Regions from separate parts of the Marinilactibacillus sp. 15R genome, predicted to be linked through region 2. Evidence: riboswitches for the same ligand, from Rfam matches in the RefSeq annotation. Region 2 holds a riboswitch; the other holds the start of a gene.

Region 1 (4,730 bases), 1.2 Mb from region 2:
AATCGTCAATCTCACGGTTTCTGGATCGTTTCACCGAGGAGAACATCGATCAACTCCAAGCATTAAATCAGTCGCTGATTAATAAAGCGCGTTTGATTCGCAATGATACCGAGTTAATCATTGATGTCGATTCCACACATTCGGATACCTTTGGACGCCAAGAACAAACAGATTATAATGCCCATTATCAAACCTACGGCTATCACCCATTAGTTGCCTTTGACGGACTGACCGGAGATTTCTTAAAAGCTGAACTGCGTTCAGGCAATCAGTACACATCTAAAGGGGTAAAAGCTTTTATCGCCCCGCTGTTATACCAATACAAGAGCACGTTACCTCATACCGAGATATTGGTTCGGGGGGACAGCGGCTTCGCCACACCAGAGGTGTATGAGTCTTGTGAAGCAACTGAAAGCCAGTACGTTATCCGATTAAAGAGCAATCGGAGGTTAAGTCAGTTAGCTGAACACTCTGTTCTTTACGGGGACAATCAAGAATGGGAAAAGCGAGAAGTGCAGTATTTTTCACTACCTTATCAAGCACAATCCTGGTCGAAACCCCGTCGTGTCTGTATACGTTCCGTCCGTGAAGGAGGAGAATTGCTTTTTCATCATGCGTTTATTGTGACTAATCTATCCGACAACGTCTCGCCTGAAGTCATATTTTCTCTTTACGGCAAGCGTGGAACAATGGAAAATTTCATCAAAGAAGCGAAAGGTGGCTTTTACTTCGATAAAACAGATAGCCCGCGTTTCTTAGAAAATCATGTCAGAATGATGATCAGTGTCCTTGCATACAACCTCGTCAATTTTTTAAAAACCATTGGTTTTGATAAAGTGAACCAGGGCATGACGATCCATTCCATCCGGCTGACATTGCTTAAAGTAGCCGGTAAACTTGTTCAAACTGGGAGACAGGTCTATCTCAAACTGTCAAGCTATCATGTGTATCAAACTGAATTTTATAAGGTTTTTGAACGCCTGCGGCGATCCAAACAATGGATTTAGACTAGTTATCACACAAATTTTTAAACCGATTTTTTTCAAGGGATTCGTCTGCCCTTAAATAGACAAATTTTTTTATTATGACCTTCTTCCGTAGGCATCCTGTTCGAAAACACATTATTTTGGAAGGAAGTATCTGCCTAATTTAAAAATGGGCAATTTCTTCAAAAAAAAAAGCTTGAATTTAGATCTATGAATTATTCAGGATCAATATGAAAAAATAAAATTTACTCTTTTATATGGGCTTTCGCTTAGTATTGAATGACTATTATGAACGCTATAGATTGCCTCTGATTATTACAGAAAATGGATTGGGAACATCAGATATCCTTACTGAAGATGGAAAAGTGCATGATGACTACCGAATTGATTATCTAAGAGATCATATTGCGGCCTGTAATGATGCAATCGCTGATGGTGTTGAGCTGATAGGGTATTGTCCATGGGCGGTAATTGATATTTTAAGTTCCCATCAAGGATTTAAGAAACGGTATGGATTTATCTATGTTAATAGAGAAGATCATGACTTAAAAGACCTTGCTCGAATCAGAAAAGACAGTTTTTACTTTTACCAGAAAGTTATTGAGAATAATGGATTGACCAAATACTAAGGTAAATAATGGATTTGATAGGTATTTAACGCTCTACTGTTACTGTCATTAGAAAGAATATTTATAGTTGACAATACGCAATAAACAGTTAAAATTTGGATATCAAAAATCAAATATGTATCATTCGTTTATTTTTAAGGTATGATACGTTTTAATGAACAAGCGGTAAGCTTTTTAAAAGTTTATGCAGCCGGGCTACAGCATGTAGCAGCAGCGTGTAAAAAGACACACTGTGAGACAGTTTTTCTGTCTTGCAGTGTGTCTTTTTTTTATTGAAATCAAGAGTTTAGCTGAGGTTTTAGTCAAAATATGAGAATAAAAGCAGGAAGGAAGTTGTACAATGGTTCACTATTTATTAAAGACGAAAGCAGGACAGTTTTTATTGTAGGTACATTTTTTATTATTTTGGGCGTCACAATGATGCCATTCTCTGATTTAATGAGTAAATACTTTTTTTATAGTTCGATCTGTTTCTTAGGATATTTTGCTGCAAAAAATGCTGTATCCGTTACAATCCAAACAAGATCTCCAAATGTAGACTTATTGATGATATTAGCTGCTCTTGGAGCAGTATTGATCAATTATGAATCAGAAGGCGCCATGTTATTATTTATATTTGCTGGTGCCGAATTGTTAGAATCCTATGCTTCAGCAAAGTCCACGAAGACTATTTCAGAACTCATGTCACAAACACCAAGAACTGCACAACTTTTAAAAGAAAACGGTGAAGTGGTAGAAGTGTCTACTGAAGATTTGGCCATTGGAGATAGAATTATTGTATCAAAAGGTCAACAAGTTCCAATAGATGGCATACTTGATCGGAGTGTTCTAATAAATGAAGCGGCATTAACCGGGGAATCTATTCCGGTTAAAAAAGAAAAAGACAATGAAGCTTTAGCTGGAACAATTAATGAAGGGGATGTCTTTTACTTAAAAGTAAATAAACTAAGCAATCAAACCGTTTTTTCTAATATTATACGAATGGTAGAAGAAGCACAAAATAGACCATCTAAGATATCCAAAATTATTGATAGAATCGAATCGAAATACGTTACAGCTGTATTGATCATTGTCCCGATCTTTATATTGGCTCTTTACACATTTGGTGACTTCAACTTTCAAGAAGCCTTTTACAGAGGCATGGTCTTACTAACAGTTGCTAGTCCGTGTGCATTAGTAGCAGCAGCTACTCCGGCTACACTCAGTGCTATTAGTAATGGCGCTAAAAATGGGATCCTTTTTAAGGGTGGAACAGCTATGGAAGCATTGAATATGATGGATATTCTTTATAGCGATAAAACGGGCACACTAACATATGGCACCTTTAAAGTAACTGATTATCAACTAGAAACTGAACTTTTAAAAGAGGTTGTGTTCATGGAACAACAATCGAACCATCCGATTGCTAAAGCGATTACCACTGCATTTAAAGCGTTAGATTTATCGACTATTGACCATGACGGAAGTATTAAGGAAATTACTGGTTCAGGATTAGTAAAAGGAGATCTTATAGTTGGGAAAAAGAATCTTTTTAAAAACTATGAAGATGAATATCAGTATCTTAGCATGGATCAAAAAGGACATACCATAATTTATGTTGGAAAAAATGAAAAGGTTCTAGGTTACTTTGCTTTGGCTGATCAAGTTCGAACAGAGGCTGCTGAAGCAGTCAAAGACTTTCAAAAAGAAGGGGTTAAAGTAAGATTAATAACAGGAGATAATGAAGAAGTTGCCCAAACGGTTGCTGAAGAAGTTAATATCTCGGAATATAAAGCAAACTGTATGCCAGAAGATAAAATTAATTTCATTCAAAGAGATCAATCAATGGCAAAGACTGTCGGAATGATTGGAGATGGCATAAATGATGCACCAGCGCTGGCTAATGTTGATATTGGAATAGCTATGGGAGGCGGTTCGAGTGTGGCAATGGAATCTGCTGATATTGTCATTGTAAAAAATGATTTAACAAAACTTTTTTACAGTTATCAATTAAGTAAAAAACTTAAACAAATTATTATGCAAAACCTTATTTTTGCTATTAGCGTTATCGTTATTCTTATTGGATTTAATTTATTTGGTTTATTGGATTTGCCGGTCGGTGTTATTTTTCACGAAGGTTCCACGATATTAGTTATCTTAAATGGTCTGAGAATGTTACTTCAAAATAAAAAATCATTATTAAAATAAGAACTATTGTAGATTCAGGTAATCAAGCAAATTGAAAAATATAGTTTATTTAAACTGAGGAAATCTATAAATAATAGATAAATTTATTTAATGACGACTATGATTTTTTCATTGAAGAATATAAAAGAAGAAAAAGTAAATTTCAATACTATTTATAAAGGCAATAGTTGGCTTAATGACTATTGTTCTTTTTTGTGGGCTAACTTATTGTTAAAATACCAGTTTAAAATAATAAAAGTTCCGAATGTTAAAATGACTTAGAGAGTTTTGTCCACTGCAATGGACAACTGTCAGTGAAGCGTTTTCTTAAATGTCCGGTAAACTATAAATAACAAAGGAGGGATAGCGATGAGTTCAAAGAAAGATCGTGAACAAAAGCTATTGCTGTTTCTTTCAAAAAAACAAAGTTATATGACATCAGAAGAACTTTCTAGTCAATTAGAAATTTCTAGAAAGACAGTTTACAGAATTATAAAGGATATTAATGAAGCATTTCCTAAAGGAGATCTTATTTTATCCGAGAAAGGAAGAGTAAAAATATTATATTGAAGCAAATCAAAATAATCTAATAAAGAATCTATCAAAAATTAATAAGAGAGGTTACAGAAAAATCTATATTCAATAATTAATTGATATTATTGGATTGAATAATGTTAATATAAAAGAAATAGATACCCATTTGCTGATCAAAGCTAAAGTGTCTAGATTGAATAAAGTCAGTGAATATGCGGGAATTGAAACATAAATATTGAACAAAGAAATATGAAATTTATTTAATAATTTGAGAATTTGTGGAGTAAAAAAAAGAGTTGAAAAATAAAATTAGGTATATTGTACTATTAAATATATTCGCTTTTATAATATAAGCAATTTTATAATAGTTCCTTTTTATTAGTAGTTTTACAGGAGAAGTTGAATTAAAGTCATT
Region 2 (4,730 bases):
TGCCCTTTGGAAATGCCAGTTCACCAGGCAAATAACCGACGTCATGCTTAATAATAGCTGCTGATTTCCAGCTGTCTTTCCCATTAATATATAATTCGCCTTCTTGAGCTTTAGTAAATCCCATTAAATGACGAATCGTTGTCGTTTTTCCAGCACCATTAGGACCCAGGAAGCCAAAAACTTCTCCTTCTTCGATTTTAAAAGAAACATCAAATATTCCTCGCCCGTGACCATAATCTTTGGTCACATGTTTAACTTCTATCACAGGCATTCTTTTCCCTCTTTCGTTTTAAAATATAAAGGTAAAATAATTAACAACTGTTTCTTTATTTACATTTGTTATATTTAAAATTATACTTGAATGGAAAGTAAGGACAAGGAACAGATTTTTGCATCTGATAATTAAGTAACACTTTGAAACAACATGTTTATTAACTATGAAGGAGATAACACCATTATGGAAAAACTAGATTTAAGAGTCCACAAAACCTATAAGTCACTTATTGAAAATTTTGAGGAATTATTACAAGAAAAGAAGTTTGAAAAAATATCTGTGAAGGAAATATGTGATGCGGCTATGATTCGACGTCCAACCTTTTATAAGCATTTCTTAGATAAATATGATTTCTTGACCTTCTTTATTAAATATAAAATGGACATAATCTTTGATTACGCGTTTGAAAACATAAATGATAAGAAAGACAACTTTTTTATTTTAGTTTTCGAACAATTGCTTAATCAGCCTGACAATGTGTTATACCTTATCTTCAGTCTTCAATTGAATGCAGATATCATCATAGAATTAGAAGGCGTTCAAGAGTACGGGCAGAACATGCTAAAAAACCATGTTCATTCAGGCAACACAGATAGTAGCACAGCCATAGAAGCTGATTACAAAGGTCAAATTATTATGGGAATCACGATTCAATCAGTCTATTGGTACAAAAAGAATCAAGACAAAACCAGCCAAGAAGATGTTATTAAGTTTTACAAAAAAACTTTAGAAAATATTTTTATTTAAATGTCTATTGCCAAATTTTATTGATTTCCTAAGGGTATTTTTTGATAATTAATACTTAAGTATCCTAGTAAACCAAAATGACTATACATTTTTTTGTAAATGGTTATTCTTCTTTATAAATCTAAATAATGATAGCTTTGGGTTGTATATTTCTTGGAAGAGACTATCCATTGTGATCTGAACAAGCTGTAAATATATAAAACTCATGCAGCTGTGCTACGATTTTTATGGCAGCAAAATGTAACATTCAAAGGGTATTTCTGTGGGACAATTAATTCCGTTTTATAGGTGTCCTTTCTTTATTATTTACTGAAGGAAATCTAACAACATATTTGGCTTAACAAAAAAAACCGTAATTATCAGTATTTTCTGATAATTACGGTTTTTTTATCAGTGAAGGCACTCTAACTTGCCCCACTCTCTAATGTATGGTCCCTACTGGGCTCGAACCAGCGACCCCTACCTTGTCGAGGTAGTGCTCTCCCAACTGAGCTAAGGAACCTTAACACTTTTACTATTATCCTTATTTTTCTAAGCGTTGTCAAGTCGATTCAGGTTTTAGCTTCCTTTTTTCATTCTAGTCCTTCATAATATAGTTAGGAATACCAAGAGAGGAAATCAGGAATGAATACAGAATATTTAGCTAAGTTTTATAAAAAAACATACACAGAAAAAATCGATGCTCTGGTTAAAGCAGAATTATTAACCGAATTACAAGCTGACAACTTAAAAAACGAAGGTGGTGATTTAGGCCAAGACATCGGTGAGCATATGATCGAGAATTATATCGGAAATTATTCTTTACCATTGGGTGTGGCGATGAATTTTCTAATTGATAATCAAGAGACAGTGGTGCCGATGGCTATTGAAGAACCCTCTGTCATTGCGGCAGCAAGTTTCGCTGCCAAAATCATTGGATCTGCTGGCGGATTTACCACAGTAGTCTCTGAACGGATGATGATTGGACAAGTAACCTTAAAAGACGTCGCTGACCCTTCAACTGCTATCAAAAAAATTAAAAATTCCAGGCAAGAAATTCTGGACCAGGCAAACGAAGCCCATCCTTCCATAGTAAAACGTGGTGGTGGTGCTAAGGACCTTTCTGTTCGTCTTCTAGAATCAGATACATCTGAAAATATCCCATCCTTTTTGGTGGTCCATTTACACATTGATACGCAAGAAGCAATGGGTGCCAATATTGTGAATACCATGATGGAAGGCATCGCTCCTTACATCGAAGAGTTAACTGGTGGAACAGCATTATTGCGTATTTTATCTAACTACGCCACCGAATGTACAGCAACTGCTACTTGTACAATCCCCAGTTACAAATTGAAGACTACAAATTTTTCAGGAGAAGAAGTACGCGATAGAATCGTAGAAGCTGCTCAAGTGGCATGGGTCGATCCTTACCGGGCGGTTACCCATAATAAAGGGATTATGAATGGTGTAGATGCCGTTGTTGTCGCAAGCGGAAATGATTGGCGGGCAATCGAAGCAGGCATTCATGCTTATGCAGCTCGTTCCGGTCAATATCGTGCGCTATCAAAGTGGCATACAAATGAAAAGGGAGATTTAGTTGGTACATTAACCTTACCTCTACCTATTGGAACAGTTGGCGGATCAATTAGTATTCACCCTGCCGCGAAACTTTCAAGAACCCTTTTACAAGAACCTGATGCAAAACGATTGGAAAGCATTCTAGTATCTGTAGGTTTAGCACAGAATTTCGCAGCTATCCGCGCGCTCGTCACTGACGGAATTCAAAAAGGACATATGGGATTACATGCCCGTTCACTGGCAATCAGTGCTGGTGCAAAAGGCGCACAAGTAGAGAAAATTGCAGAAGCTCTGAAAAAAGCGCCTCATATGAACCTGCAGACCGCAAAAGATTATTTAAGTAAACTTTAGACTTTTAATAAAAATCAACTTATTTTATTTTTTCAGATAGACTCAAAGCCTTCTCATAACGTATTAATTACTGTTATGGAAGGCTTTTTCTTATATATATAGTCAGGAGATAGACTTTATCCCTGCTCCTACTGAACTCATTATATTTTGAATATACGCTGCAGATTCACGCAGCATTTTTTCTTCTTCCTCATCTAAGATGATTTCTAGTTGCTTTTCAATTCCATTTCTGCCAATAATACATGGCATACTCAAAGTCACATTTCCATTATATCCATACTGTCCTCTTAGTGTAGTAGATACGGGATAAACACTTCTTTCGTCCAGCATAACGGCTTTAACTAGCGTGGTGACCGCTTGAGCAATTCCGGCATTTGTCCATCCTTTTCCGTTAAAAACATCATACGCTGCCTGAACTACTTGATTTTTTATACTAACTTGATCAATTTCAGCACTTTCAAAAAGATCCTTCCACTCACTCATTTTAAACCCCTGTATGTTAGCTCTACTCAATACGGGAAAAGCTGTCATTCCATGCTCTCCCATCATATAAGCCGTTATACTTTTAGGATCAATATTGTACTTGTCCGCTAATATTCTTTTTAATCTAGCTGTATCCAGCATTGTTCCTGTTCCAAAAATTTTCCCAGCTGGATAATCAAATTCATTTTCTGCAATATGTACTATTGTATCTACAGGATTGGTAATAAAAATTAATACAGCATTATTTGTATGAGCAACAATATTTGCCATAATCTCTCTAATGATCTTCGCACTATTTTCAGCTAGCAAAGCCCGATCCGGCATTTTTTCCTCTTCAGATGGCACTATACTGGCACCAGCTGAAACAATAACAAGATCTGAATCTGCACAATCTTGATAAGTTCCAGAAAAGACTTTTGTATTCGGCATAAAAGTAAAAGGATTAGCATGCAGCTGATCTAACGCTTCACCTTTAGATATATTTTCATTGCTATCAATTAATGCAATTTCCGAAAACAGTCCTAATTTCACTATATCTGATAATACATAAGAACCAACATGACCAATACCAATTATTGTTAATTTTTGCTTATTCATATACCCGTCCTCCTATAAAACTTTATAGCTACTATACAGGATACAACTCCATAAACCAAGATTTTCTATGTTAAAAAACAATCAGACTCACTTGACCATCTGATTGTTTTTTTCACAAATTACTGAATTATTTAGCTTGTCTAATCCTTTTGCGAGGATTCATCTTTATAACGATCCATAATACCACGATTGCTTCGGCTGCTACATAAGACATCCAGACTCCATTCATTCCCCACAGATAACTAAACAATAAAACTATCGGAATGATAATAACGCCACCTCTAAGCAATGAGAAGAATAAAGCAAATCTAGGCTGATCAGTCGCACTAAAATATGTTGTGGATATCGTATTGATCCCTGCAAAAAAGAAACCAACAAAATAGACAATCAGTCCAGTTGCTGCCATTTCAGCTACATGGGTGCTTTGATCGCTATTAAAAGCGGCTATGATTCCTGATTTAAATAAAAGTGTCGTCAAATAGACCGTTGCACTAATCACCAAAGCCGTTATTATAGATAATGTCAAAACATGCTTTATTTTACTCAAGTCGCGCTTGCCATAGCTATCGCTTAATAAAGGTTGAGCTCCCTGAGCTACACCTGTAAATAATGACAATACTACAAAAGAAATATTTGCCACAATTCCATATGCCGCTAAGCCCAGATTTCCTTCAAGTGAGAAAATAATTGTATTAAATAAAAATAAAACTACCGCTGA

What was found. Region 2 has a riboswitch for nickel and cobalt ahead of BKP56_RS03715 (hydroxymethylglutaryl-CoA reductase, degradative). Riboswitches for the same ligand answer to the same signal wherever they lie in the genome.
Region 1: linked by a shared signal. The riboswitch ahead of BKP56_RS11430 (heavy metal translocating P-type ATPase) and the one ahead of BKP56_RS03715 (hydroxymethylglutaryl-CoA reductase, degradative) in region 2 are both predicted to bind nickel and cobalt.

Annotation. Positions count from the first base shown of each region.
Region 1 is NZ_CP017761.1:2,319,856-2,324,585, reverse strand. Features, by position in the region: gene BKP56_RS11440 (IS1380 family transposase) at 1-1,007, shown strand, start outside; partial or broken gene BKP56_RS11435 (family 1 glycosylhydrolase) at 1,247-1,615, shown strand; NiCo riboswitch at 1,760-1,858, shown strand; partial or broken gene BKP56_RS11430 (heavy metal translocating P-type ATPase) at 1,956-3,802, shown strand; gene BKP56_RS11425 (helix-turn-helix domain-containing protein) at 4,151-4,351, shown strand.
Region 2 is NZ_CP017761.1:752,732-757,461, reverse strand. Features, by position in the region: gene BKP56_RS03730 (ABC transporter ATP-binding protein) at 1-271, opposite strand, end outside; gene BKP56_RS03725 (TetR family transcriptional regulator) at 458-1,021, shown strand; NiCo riboswitch at 1,189-1,294, shown strand; tRNA gene BKP56_RS03720 (tRNA-Val) at 1,451-1,523, opposite strand; gene BKP56_RS03715 (hydroxymethylglutaryl-CoA reductase, degradative) at 1,646-2,932, shown strand; gene BKP56_RS03710 (L-lactate dehydrogenase) at 3,035-4,012, opposite strand; gene BKP56_RS03705 (MATE family efflux transporter) at 4,140-4,730, opposite strand, start outside.